Regions from separate parts of the Erwinia pyri genome, predicted to be linked through region 4. Evidence: predicted binding sites of a transcription regulator. Region 4 holds the regulator's gene; each other region holds the start of a gene.
The links. The regulator PurR, encoded in region 4, represses purine synthesis genes. The targets are predictions, from matches to a motif close to CANGCAAACGTTTGCNTG.
Positions count from the first base shown of each region.

Region 1: a site for PurR is predicted at 1,070-1,087, ahead of cvpA (colicin V production protein). Genes of this name have one in related genera too.
Region 2: a site for PurR is predicted at 1,369-1,386, ahead of purT (formate-dependent phosphoribosylglycinamide formyltransferase). Genes of this name have one in related genera too.
Region 3: a site for PurR is predicted at 2,086-2,103, ahead of glyA (serine hydroxymethyltransferase). Genes of this name have one in related genera too.

Region 1 covers NZ_CP132353.1:1,392,626-1,395,752, forward strand. Annotated here, with positions in the region: gene folC (bifunctional tetrahydrofolate synthase/dihydrofolate synthase) at 1-22, shown strand, start outside; gene dedD (cell division protein DedD) at 12-737, shown strand; gene cvpA (colicin V production protein) at 1,195-1,680, shown strand; gene purF (amidophosphoribosyltransferase) at 1,717-3,127, shown strand, end outside.
Region 2 covers NZ_CP132353.1:2,531,960-2,535,086, reverse strand. Annotated here, with positions in the region: gene purT (formate-dependent phosphoribosylglycinamide formyltransferase) at 149-1,327, opposite strand; gene Q3V30_RS11755 (YebG family protein) at 1,466-1,876, shown strand; gene Q3V30_RS11750 (sugar phosphate isomerase/epimerase family protein) at 1,998-2,825, opposite strand; gene Q3V30_RS11745 (tellurite resistance TerB family protein) at 3,053-3,127, shown strand, end outside.
Region 3 covers NZ_CP132353.1:1,184,413-1,187,539, reverse strand. Annotated here, with positions in the region: gene Q3V30_RS05560 (3-phenylpropionate MFS transporter) at 1-608, opposite strand, end outside; gene glyA (serine hydroxymethyltransferase) at 720-1,973, opposite strand; gene hmpA (NO-inducible flavohemoprotein) at 2,308-3,127, shown strand, end outside.
Region 4 covers NZ_CP132353.1:2,009,118-2,012,244, forward strand. Annotated here, with positions in the region: gene punR (DNA-binding transcriptional activator PunR) at 1-864, shown strand, start outside; gene purR (HTH-type transcriptional repressor PurR) at 939-1,964, opposite strand; gene cydH (cytochrome bd-I oxidase subunit CydH) at 2,244-2,333, shown strand; gene Q3V30_RS09345 (C40 family peptidase) at 2,372-3,127, opposite strand, start outside.

The sequences.
Region 1 (3,127 bases), 620 kb from region 4:
GGAGAACGGCAGTGGCCAGTAAGTTTCAAAACCGTTTAGTCGGGACCGTCATTATCGTAGCACTTGGCGTGATCGTTTTGCCGGGCCTGCTCGACGGCAAGAAAAAGCATTACAAAGAAGAATTCGCGGCCATTCCACTGGTGCCGAAACCAGGTGACCAGCAGGAAAACGATCTGGTGCCGCCGGTAACGCAGCCTTTACCGACGCAGCCGCCGGAAGGCGCGGGAACCGCGGTTGTGGGTCAAAACAGCGGCAACAGTTCTCAGGCTGAAAGTGGCTCCACGGCACCGCAGTCCCACAATCAACCCAGCGTGGTCGCGCCGCCGCCGGTGGTCGAGTCTAAGCCTGTGCCTAAGCCGGTTGAGAAGCCTAAACCGAAACCGGTTGAAAAACCCAAGCCCCAGCCGAAGCCAGAACCTAAACCAGAGCCGAAGCCTGAACCTGCTCCGGCACCTCAGCCTGCAGAGCCTGCTCCGCAGTCAGAAGCACCGGGCGGTCAGGCCTGGGTTGTGCAGCTTGGTGCACTGAAAAATGCCAGCAAGGTAAATGAAGTGGTGGCGCAGCTGCGTCTCTCTGGCTATCGCGCCTTTACCGTGCCTTCCACGCCGGTTCAGGGACAGATAACCCGCATTTACGTCGGGCCGGATGCGTCGAAAGCGAAGATGCAGGCGGCGGTAGGTGAGCTTAAGAGCATTTCTGGCTTAGGTGGAGTCGTGAAGCCTTACAGCGCGCGTTAGCAGCTGAACAGGGCCGGATCGTTTACCCTGCAGAGAGGGAGCGATCCGGCGCGGCGCATCACCGTAACGTCCTGCTCAGGTTTCGCTACAGCGGGTGACTTTTCCACCCGCAAAACGTAAGCCTGTGGCTATTAGTGTAAGAGTCTCTGCCTTATTTATAACCTTAAAGGGTAGGTTTCCGCCCCAGAGCATCCTGTTGCGGGCGGGCGTTACCTGAAGCAAATCAAAATATTGCACCGTCCGCTCTTCCGCCAGGCGAGGAAGGCCGCCAGCAGGCATTCTTGCTGGTTTTTTTAACGCCCGTCTTTAAATAAACTGGTAAAGGAAAACGCTACGCAAACGTTTTCTTTTTCTGTTAGAATTCGCCCCGAACTATAGGTCGCATCCCTCTGTTGCGCGGCGGCACCACGTGCAACAGAGGGATGCGACCTTAGGGGCACAGTCGCTGGAAGAGTTCATGGTCTGGATAGATTACGTCATTATTGCGGTTATTGGTTTTTCGGCTCTTGTCAGCCTGATCCGGGGGTTCGTTCGGGAAGCATTATCCCTCGTTACCTGGGGTTGCGCATTTTTTGTCGCCAGTCATTACTACTCTTACTTAGCCGTCTGGTTCACAGGGTTTGAAGACGAACTGGTTCGAAATGGAATCGCCATTGGGGTGTTGTTCGTGGCCACGCTGTTAGTCGGGGCAATCGTCAATTACGTCATTGGTTCGCTGGTTGAAAAAACCGGCCTGTCAGGTACTGACAGAGTGTTGGGCGTCTGTTTCGGGGCTTTACGTGGCGTGCTGATTGTTTCAGCCATTCTGTTTTTCCTCGATACATTCACCGGCTTTTCCAAAAGCCCGGACTGGCAACAGTCCCAGCTGGTTCCCCAGTTCAGTTACGTCATCAGGTGGTTTTTTGACTACCTGAAAAGTACGTCGAGTTTTTTGCCCCGGTAATAGAACCGGGGTTGCGGCTTATGAGGAAATAACCACATGTGCGGTATTGTCGGGATCGCCGGATTCATGCCGGTCAACCAGTCGATTTATGACGCGTTAACGGTGCTCCAGCACCGTGGGCAGGATGCCGCAGGCATCGTTACCATTGATGCATTGAATTGCTTCCGCCTGCGTAAAGCAAACGGTCTGGTTAGCGATGTATTTGAAGCCCGCCATATGCAGCGTCTGCAGGGCAATATGGGGATCGGCCACGTCCGTTACCCAACGGCCGGAAGCTCCAGCGCTTCTGAAGCGCAGCCCTTCTACGTGAACTCGCCTTATGGCATTACGCTCGCGCATAACGGTAATCTGACCAACGCGCACGAGCTGCGTAAGCAGCTGTTTGAAAGCGGTCGTCGTCACGTCAACACCACGTCAGATTCTGAAATCCTGCTGAATATCTTCGCGGTTGAGCTGGATCGTTTTCAGCATTACCCGCTTGAAGCGGATAACATTTTTGCTGCAGTGGCTGCCGTTCATCAACATGTCCGCGGTGCCTATGCCTGCGTGGCGATGATTATCGGCCATGGTCTGGTGGCGTTCCGCGATCCTAACGGCATCCGTCCGTTGGTGATTGGCAAGCGCGGCATGAAAGATGGCCGCAGCGAATATATGGTGGCGTCTGAGAGCGTGGCGCTGGATACGCTGGGCTTTGAATTCTTGCGCGACGTTGCGCCAGGCGAAGCGGTCTACGTCACTGAAAAAGGGCAGCTGTTTACCCGTCAGTGCGCTGAGAACCCTAAATTCAACCCATGCCTGTTCGAGTATGTCTACTTTGCCCGCCCGGACTCTTTCCTGGACAAAATTTCCGTCTACAGCGCCCGCGTTCGCATGGGTACCAAGCTGGGCGAGAAAATTGCCCGCGAGTGGGAAGACCTGGATATTGATGTGGTCATTCCTATTCCGGAAACCTCCTGCGATATCGCGCTGGAGATGGCACGCATCCTGGACAAGCCTTATCGTCAGGGGTTTGTGAAAAACCGTTACGTAGGCCGTACCTTTATCATGCCGGGCCAGCACCAGCGCCGCAGCGCGGTTCGCCGCAAGCTTAACGCTAACCGTGCCGAGTTCCGTGGTAAAAACGTGCTGCTGGTGGATGATTCTATCGTGCGCGGCACCACCTGCGAACAGATCATCGAGATGGCACGTGAAGCCGGAGCGAAGAAAGTCTATCTGGCTTCCGCAGCACCGGAAATCCGTTTCCCTAACGTTTACGGCATCGATATGCCAAGCGCCACGGAGCTGATTGCTCATGGTCGCGAAGTGGAAGAGATCCGTCAGCTGATCGGCGCCGATGGCCTGATCTTCCAGGATCTGAACGATCTGATTGAAGCGGTGAAAGAGGAGAACCCCGATATCGTGCAGTTCGAATGCTCGGTGTTCAACGGTATCTACGTCACCAAAGATG
Region 2 (3,127 bases), 520 kb from region 4:
ATGAAGCGATCGTTTGACCCGGTAGCGTCCAGAATCAGGTTCAGCAGAGTTGGACAAAAAAGAGAGCGTACAGGTAAAGCCCGTTACGGGCTTATCCGACACGCTCTCTTTTGCATTATATGCTGAATGCAGATAGTGGTCGCAGCCGTTAGCCGCTGACTTTCACGCCGGCAGCACAAGCAATGGCGCGCTGAATGGCGTCATCAACGTTTTCACCTGTTGCCAGCGCCACGCCTAAACGACGCTTTCCGCGAATTTCTGGCTTGCCAAACAGGCGAACCTGTAAACCGGCTCCCAGCACGCTGCCTACATTGCTGAACTGCACGTTGTCGCTCTCCAGCTCCGGCAAAATAACGGCAGAAGCGGCAGGGCCGTACTGGCGGATGCCGCCAATTGGCAATCCCAGGAAAGCGCGGACGTGCAGGGCGAACTCAGAGAGATCCTGAGAAATCAGCGTCACCATACCGGTATCGTGCGGGCGGGGGGAGACTTCGCTAAACACCACTTCATCACCACAGACAAACAGCTCAACGCCGAACAGGCCATAACCGCCCAGCGCCTTCACCACCTGCTCTGCAATTTGCTCTGCGCGTTGCAGAGCCAGCTCGCTCATCTGCTGCGGCTGCCAGGATTCACGGTAATCACCATCTTCCTGACGATGACCGACAGGGGCGCAAAAATGTATGCCGTCTGCGGCGCTGATGGTCAGCAGGGTGATTTCAAAATCAAACTTCACCACGCCCTCAACAATCACCCGGCCAGCGCCGGCACGACCGCCTTGCTGCGCATATCCCCAGGCGGCATCAAGCTGTGAGGCTTCACGAATAAAGCTTTGCCCTTTGCCGGAGGAGCTCATCACCGGCTTAACGATGCAGGGAAAACCGATCTCCTGCGCAGCCTGAGTAAAGGCCTGCTGGCTGTCGGCAAAGCGGTAGCTGGAAGTAGGGAGCGCCAGCTCTTCGGCTGCCAGACGGCGGATGCCTTCACGGTTCATGGTCAGGCGTGCCGCACGCGCTGTCGGCACGACATTCTGCCCCTCTTTTTCCAGCTCAATCAGCATATCGGTGGCGATCGCCTCAATCTCTGGCACGATATAATCGGGGCGTTCCAGCGCAACCAGGGCTTTCAGGGCTTCACCATCAAGCATATTAATAACATGGCTGCGGTGAGCAACGTGCATGGCCGGGGCATCGGCGTAGCGGTCAACCGCAATCACTTCAACGCCCAGACGCTGACATTCCAGCGCCACTTCTTTACCCAGTTCCCCGGAACCTAACAGCATTACGCGCGTTGCGGCAGGGCGCAGCGCAGTACCAAGAGTGGTCATAATCTTCTACCTGATTGGATGGAAAAAACGCGCGCAGTATAAACGAAAACGATTGCGCAGACATCTGCTTTCCAGGGTTGAGCAAAAATGACCAGGCTGATATACTGTATAAAAATACAGTTAAACGAGGTGTGCACTATGGCTGTTGAAATCAAATATGTTGTCGTCAGAAAAGGTGAGGAAAAGATGACATTCGCCAGTAAAAAAGAAGCCGACGCGTACGATAAAATGCTCGATATGGCTGAAGCATTTTCAGACTGGCTGAGTGCGTCACCGCTGACCATGGAAGAAGATCAGCGTGAAGCGCTGGGCATGTTCCTGGCAGAACATAAAGATGCCGTGCAGCATATTCTTCGTACCAGCAAAATGCCGGAAGCGGACGACTCTGTGAGCACTCAAGATACGGGCAAAGCGAAGGCGGTGTCGGACGAACAGGCCGCAACGGATGAACAGGCAGAAGATGAAGATCAAGGTGAAGAGGGTGCGGAAACCGCTTCCGCTAAGCCGGCTAAAAGTCGTGCAGCCGTACGCGGCGTGAAAGCTGCCTGATTTCCTGTCTGAACGGTAACTGCCTCTCGCGCGCAGGCCTGAAAGCCTGCGCGTTTCTGTTTAATGCTTCCCTGCCTGAGCCTGAGCCTGAGCCTGAGCCTGAGCCTGAGCCTGAGCCTGTTCAGCTTGTGGCGGCGCACTGCCGTTTAAGGGCGTGGAACGCCTCTGCTGCCACCTCCGTTGGCGGCTGCTGATGATACCGATCGTTAAAAACTTCCAGTCCTAAAGGTCCCTGATAGCCCTGCGCGTGCAATGCGTTTAACAGCGTATAGAGGGGAAAGTTACCCTGGCCGGGTAATAAGCGCTGATGACGGGCAATATCCACAAGGCGATCCTGAGAAGGCAGCGTAGCCAGATCGGAAAGCTGCACCAGAAAGATTTTCTCTGCCGGGATCCCGGCAAGGTCTGCCACGGTACGGTTGCGCACAAAAATATGGAAAGCATCCACTACCAGTCCAAGATTGGGTTCATCGATCTTCTGCACCAACTTCCAGGCGGCCGGAAGGGTATTGATATGTGTACTCCATGCCATCGCCTCGAAGGCTATTCTCACGCCTCTTTTTCCCGCTTCCCTGCTCAGCCAGCGTAAATCCTCCTCTTCCCGTCCGGCAATACATTCTGCATCGGTCGAGGCAGGGGTTAACAGCGTAGTGGCTCCTAACAGTACCGCCGTTTCCAGCATCTGCAGCGCTTCCTGGCGCTTAGCGTCACGCCGTTTGTCTGGCGCGCCGGTAAAGTCCAGCAGCACCTGATAATCCGTCAGGCCGGTTTGCTGAGTGTCGAGTAGCCCGGCCAGATTTTTGGCATCGCCAGCGTGCGCTTCCAGATCCTGACGCCAAAGCTCAACCTGATCAAACCCCGCCTGCGCTGCAGCCATCACTTTCTCCTGAGGCGTGCCGCCAAGCAGAACCGTGTTGATAAATAATGGGTTGTTAATAAATCTGGCCATAATATTCCCCTTAAGGTGTTCAAAGTGCTTACTGCAGCAAGAGGCTTTACGCTCCCACTTACACGATGCAGCACGAGTGAAAAATCCATGCAGAAAATAAGTATAGCGGCAGGGGATAAATTATCGGCGCGGCCAGAAAGTTAAGGTTTTCCAGGCTTTTCCTCGCTTTACGCTTCTTGACGTCCGCCCCTCTATGCTGGTTTTTTCATTTCAGAGTGGAAACCGCTATGAGTAACTGGCTGCAACAGATTCAGACCGTATTGGGAAGCAGTAAATCAGGCGGCGGTGAGGGGCTGAGTAAG
Region 3 (3,127 bases), 820 kb from region 4:
TCTTTCAGCATCCGTTTCCATTCGGCCCAGCCTGCCCGCCCGCTCTGTTTCACACTCCCCAGCGGCATCACCGAAGGCCGTAGCAGCATGCCGCCCGTCATGGCAACAATCCCTGCACAGAGCATTACCAGAATGGCCTGGGTGGAGAAAGCGCTAACCAGTACGCCCGTTAACGCCGAGCTGATCACAAAGGCCAGCGAACCCCACAGCCGCACCGGTCCGTAGGGCATTCCTATCTGTTTTTGCCAGGTTGCCGCCAGCGCATCGCTCAGGGGAACCAGAGGAGAGAAGAAGAGGTTAAAGCCAACCATCACCAGCAGCAGCCAGACCCAGAAGGCGCTTATCCAGAAGCTGAGCGCAAATAGCAGCGCCAGCATCGCCAGCAGACGCAGCGCGGTGATCAGTTGGGAAGGATGAGTGACGCGGGAGGCAATCAACAGGCTGCCAAGGAAACGGGCAATCATGCCACAGCCCAAAAGCAGGCCGATTTTTTCCGGCTCAAGGCCGCTGCCTTTCAGCCAGACTCCCCAGAAAGGCAGCCAGACGCCGTAGGCAAAAAAGTAGGTAAAGTAGCCCAGACCGAGCCAGTATGCTGAACGAATCGCCATGTTCCCTCCGGTTTTGAGCGCTACTTTCTCAGAGGTCAGGCTTAAGATCAATTAACGGGACCCTGGGGTCCCGTTAATTTTGCTTTCAAACTGCAAGGGCGTTACGCGTTGTTATGCGTATACCGGGAAGCGCGCACAGAGTTCAAGCACCTGCTTCTTAACACGCTCCTGAGTACCTTCATCACCGATGTTGTCGAGAATGTCGCTGATCCAGCCAGCTAATTCACGAACTTCAGCTTCTTTGAAGCCGCGACGGGTCACGGCAGGCGAACCGATACGGATACCTGAAGTCACAAACGGGCTTTTGGGATCGTTTGGCACACTGTTCTTGTTCACGGTAATGTTGGCGCGGCCCAGAGCGGCATCCGCCTCTTTACCGGTCAGATTTTTTTCCACCAGGTCCAGCAGGAACAGGTGGTTATGCGTGCCGCCAGAAACTACGTTATAACCGCGCTCCAGGAACACTTCCACCATCGCTTTGGCGTTTTTTGCCACCTGCTGCTGATAAACCTTGAACTCAGGCTCCATCGCTTCTTTCAGCGCTACCGCTTTACCGGCAATCACGTGCATCAGCGGGCCGCCCTGGCCGCCCGGGAACACGGCAGAGTTCAGCTTCTTGTAGAGATCTTCATCACCACCTTTTGCCAGGATCAGGCCGCCACGCGGACCCGCCAGGGTTTTATGAGTAGTGGTGGTCACGATATGGGCATGAGGAACCGGGTTTGGATAGACGTCAGCGGCGATAAGACCCGCCACGTGCGCCATATCCACAAACAGCCAGGCTCCGATGCTGTCTGCGATTTCACGCATTTTAGCCCAGTCACAGATGCCAGAGTAGGCGGAGAAACCACCGATAATCATCTTAGGCTTGTGTTTCTGAGCCTGGGCGGCGAGATCTTCGTAATCGATTTTGCCGGTCTCATCGATGCCGTAGGGGACCACGTTATAGAGCTTACCGGAGAGGTTGACCGGAGAGCCGTGAGTCAGGTGCCCACCGTGTGCCAGGTTCATCCCCAGAATGGTGTCGCCCGGCTGCAGCAGCGCGGTGTAAACAGCGAAGTTAGCCTGAGAGCCGGAGTGCGGCTGGACGTTGGCGTAATCCGCGCCAAACAGCTCTTTTGCACGGTCAATCGCCAGCTGCTCAACGATATCAACATATTCACAGCCGCCGTAGTAGCGCTTGCCCGGGTAGCCTTCGGCATATTTGTTGGTCAGCTGAGAACCCTGCGCCTGCATGACACGCGGACTGGTGTAGTTTTCAGAAGCAATCAGTTCAATGTGCTCTTCCTGACGCACTTTTTCCTGCTCCATTGCCTGCCATAACTCGGCATCATAGTCGGCAATATTCATATCACGCTTTAGCATCCGCATCTCCTGACTGGCTAACAAAATATTCTGTATTGAACGGCCCGTGTGGGCGAAGGCCAACAGTGTAAACTGTTTTACCTGCTGAAGGGTAGCCACAAAGCGTGTTTTATACGCAAACGATTGGCATGGCGTCTGGCAAGGGTTTTATACGGTTTTTGCCACCCTTTACAGCGGGAATTTTCATCATCTTCAACCTGTAAATTTTTCATCTTTGCGGCCCCGCTCGCAGTGCGAAATGCCCCTGCAGATTAAAGGTGCATTTACAATGCATGTTAAAGAGTTATAAGATGCATTTAAAATGCAACTTTAGACAACCCGCAGGGAGTCACCTATGTTAGACGCGAAAACTATCGCCATCGTTAAATCCACTATTCCCGCGCTGCTGGCAACAGGCCCCAGCCTTACCGCACACTTTTACGATCGCATGTTCAGCCATAATCCGGAGCTGAAAGATATTTTTAATATGAGCAACCAGCGTAACGGCAATCAGCGTGAAGCGCTGTTTAACGCCATCTGCGCCTATGCCAGCAATATTGAAAATCTTGCGGCTCTTTTACCGGCGGTAGAGAAAATAGCGCAAAAGCACACCAGCTTTGCCATTCAGCCCGACCAGTATCAGATAGTGGGCAGGCATCTGCTGGCGACGCTGGATGAGATGTTAAGCCCGGGAGACGAAGTGCTGAATGCGTGGGGTGAGGCGTATGGCGTGCTGGCAAACGTCTTTATCCAGCGCGAGGCGCAGCTTTATCAGCAGGCGGAGAACAAAACAGGCGGCTGGCGGACACCCCGCACGTTTCGCATCAGCGAAATTACCGTGGAAAGTGAAGTCATCAAAAGCTTTATCCTCACTCCGGCAGATGGCCAGCCGGTAGCGGATTATCAGCCAGGCCAGTATCTCGGCGTATGGCTGCGCAATAAAACGTTTGCCAATCAGGAGATCCGCCAGTATTCCCTGACCCGCGCGCCCAATGGCCGTGACTATCGTATTGCCGTACGTCATGAGCCGGGAGGCACCGTCTCCGGCTGGCTGCATCAGCATGCGCAGCCGGGTGATGAGCTTCAGCTGGCGGTGCCTGCGGGAGATTTCTTTATGGATATCACGCCACAAACGCCGGTGACGCTGATTTCTGCTGGCGTGGGGCAGACCCCGA
Region 4 (3,127 bases):
AGTTTCACCGCAGCTGCGGCAGAGCTGCATCGGGTCCCCTCAGCTATCAGCTATACAGTGCGGCAGCTGGAGGAGTGGCTGGCGGTTCCCCTGTTTGAACGGCGGCATCGGGATGTGGTGCTGACCGAAGCGGGACGGGTATTTGTGCAGGAAGGGCGTAGTGTTATCAAAAAAATGCTCGCCACCCGACGGCAGTGTCAGCAGGTGGCAAACGGCTGGCGCGGACAGATCAACATTGCCGTCGATCGGATAGTCAAACCACAGCGCACGCGCCAGCTGGTGGTGGACTTCTATCGCCACTTTCCGGATATGGAGCTGCATCTCTCGCCAGAGGTGTTCAATGGTGTCTGGGATGCGCTGGCCGATGGCCGGGTTGATGTGGCCATCGGGGCGACTCAGGCTATTCCGGTAGGCGGCCGTTTTGCCTTTCGCGATATGGGAGCACTGAACTGGCGCTGTGTGGTAGCGGCAGATCATCCTCTGGCGCAGCACAAGGAGCAGGTAATCATTGAAGAGGCGATCCGGGAGTGGCCTTCGCTGGTGCTGGAGGATACCTCGCGGGCACTCCCCAAGCGAACAACCTGGACCCTGGATAACCAGCGGCGGCTGGTGGTGCCGGACTGGGAAAGCGCCTTCGACTGTCTGTCAGCCGGGCTTTGCGTGGGCATGGTGCCGGGACATTTTGCCCGGCCTCTGTTGAAACAGGGCACGCTGCACGAGCTTAAGCTTGCTGCCGCTTTTCCCGACAGTCCCTGCTGCGTCAGCTGGTCTGAACAGCAGGCTTCACCGGCGCTGAGCTGGCTACTCGATTATTTGGGAGAAAGCGATACGCTGAACAGCGAATGGCTGCGTGAGGAAGAATAACAAAGCGGGTAAACAGCGCAGGCCAGGGGCAGAGTATGCCCCTGGCTGCAGGAGGAGAGAGGTGCACAAGTCGTTTAGCGGCGGTAATCCAGGAAAGGACCGTCGGCGACCGAGCGACGTTCAATCAGTGAAGGATGCACCTCAATGGTCTGCGGATCTTCCCGTTTGCTGGTGATGCGGTCCAGCAGCATATCGAAGGCGGTCTCGCCCAAACGCTCTTTTGGCTGATGGACGGTAGTCAGCGCTGGCGTAAAGTAACGGGCGTTGCGCACGTTATCATAACCGATCACCGATATATCCTGCGGGACCCGCAGGCCCATTTCGTCCGCAGCGCAAATTGCGCCCATGGCCATGACGTCACCGCCACAAAAGACCGCCGTCGGGCGCTGCTTTTGCGACAAAATCTGCTGCATCGCCTGATAGCCAGACTCCGGTTCGAAATCACCCTGCACCAGCCACTCTTTTCGCAGCGTAATATTGGCTTCAGCTAGCGCTTTCAGGAAGCCGGCATGGCGACCGCCGCCGGTGTTGCGCTCCATCTGCCCGGGGATCACGCCGATATCGCGGTGACCACGATCGATCAGATAGCGCCCGGCCAGATAGCCGCCCTCAAAAGCGTTATCCAGCACGGTATCTGTAAAGTCACCGCGGGACTCGCCCCAGTCCATTACCACCATCGGGATATTGCGGTTCTCTTCCAGCATCCTGATCAGCGGATCGGGATACTCTGAGCACATCACCAGCAGACCATCCACGCGCTTTTGCGCCATCATCGACAGATAGGCCTGCTGCTTTTGCAGATCGTTATGGGCATTGCCCAGGATCAGGGTATAGCCTTTTGCGAAGCAGCAGTTCTCCACCGCCTCGATAATCTCGGCAAAATAGGGCGCTTCGCTGGAGGTGGCTAACAGACCAATGGTTCTGGTGTGATTAACCTTCAGGCTACGGGCCACTGCACTGGGGGAGTAGTGCAGCGATTTAATTGCAGCCCAGACGGCCTCCCGCGTCTCTTCGGCGACAAAGCGGGTTTTATTGATGACGTGGGAAACGGTGGTGGTCGACACCCCGGCCTGTTTTGCCACATCTTTAATTGTTGCCATGAACTAGCTACTCCTGCGCTTATCTCAACATGTTGATAAGGCTGTTGTTAATCGTTTGCCTGGTAAGAATAAAACCTGACGTCTTAAATCATTTTTTTATGTTGCTGTCGGATTCGTCAGGAAGGAAAAGAGTGGTCACCCGCAGAACAGTGAAGATAAGCGAGCGTTGCGCAACAAAAAAAGAATTCTAACAAGGCTGAGCAGAGAAAACGAGATTTTTACCGCTAAGTATGGGAAAATTGGTAACACCATAAACTGTAGGGCTATTCAGGAAGAAAAATGGATACCGATTTAAAGTTCTCACTACTGACCACGGTTTGCGCACTGGCGATGATTATGGCGTTCAGCTTTACCGCCATCATGCACTAGTCTGAACAGGGGCCAGGCAACTGGCCCCTGTATCACTTTTAACGAATGGTTTTCGGCGTCATCATCCGACGGGCGCCAATATAGTGGCGCTGCCAGTAATCTTCGCCCAGCGCACTGACCTGGATATCCTTGCCGGTGCGCGGGGACTGAATGAACTTACCGTCACCCAGATAGACGCCCACATGATCGGCAGCGCCGCGGCCATTAATGCGGAAGAAGACAAGATCCCCTTTTTCCAGCTCATCACGTTTGATTGAGGCGGCATCGCGCAGGTGATACATCTCATTAGCGGTGCGGGGGATCTTAAATTTCACCAGATCTTTATAGGCATACCAGACCAGTCCGCTACAGTCGAAGCCGGTTTTCGGTGAGGTTCCGCCCCACTGATAAGGCTTACCCAGCTGGCCCATCAGTTTGTTCATCGCGGTTTCACGCGCCTTCTGATAGCGGGCACGGTGAGCTTTGCTCAACTTCAGCGGCGCCGAATCGAGATCGGCGGTCAGCGCTTCCATCTGCGCGGCTTTACCACGGTGACGCCCGTAACGTTTTTTACCCTCATTAACGCTTTTTTTGTTAACTCTGCTGGGGGTAGCGGCGGCAGTTGCCTGAGGTGCTTTCTTTTTAAGCTTGAGCTTCGGAGCGGAGGTTAAGCGGGATTTCTTGCTGGTGGACTCTTTCACTTTTTTAGTTGAGCTCGCTTTAACCGGCCTGCGTTTACGTCGCTCATCTTCCCGGGCTGGCGTACCGGCGTCCGTCTTATGATGATTAGCATTAACGGGAGCGTGTGGCGATGC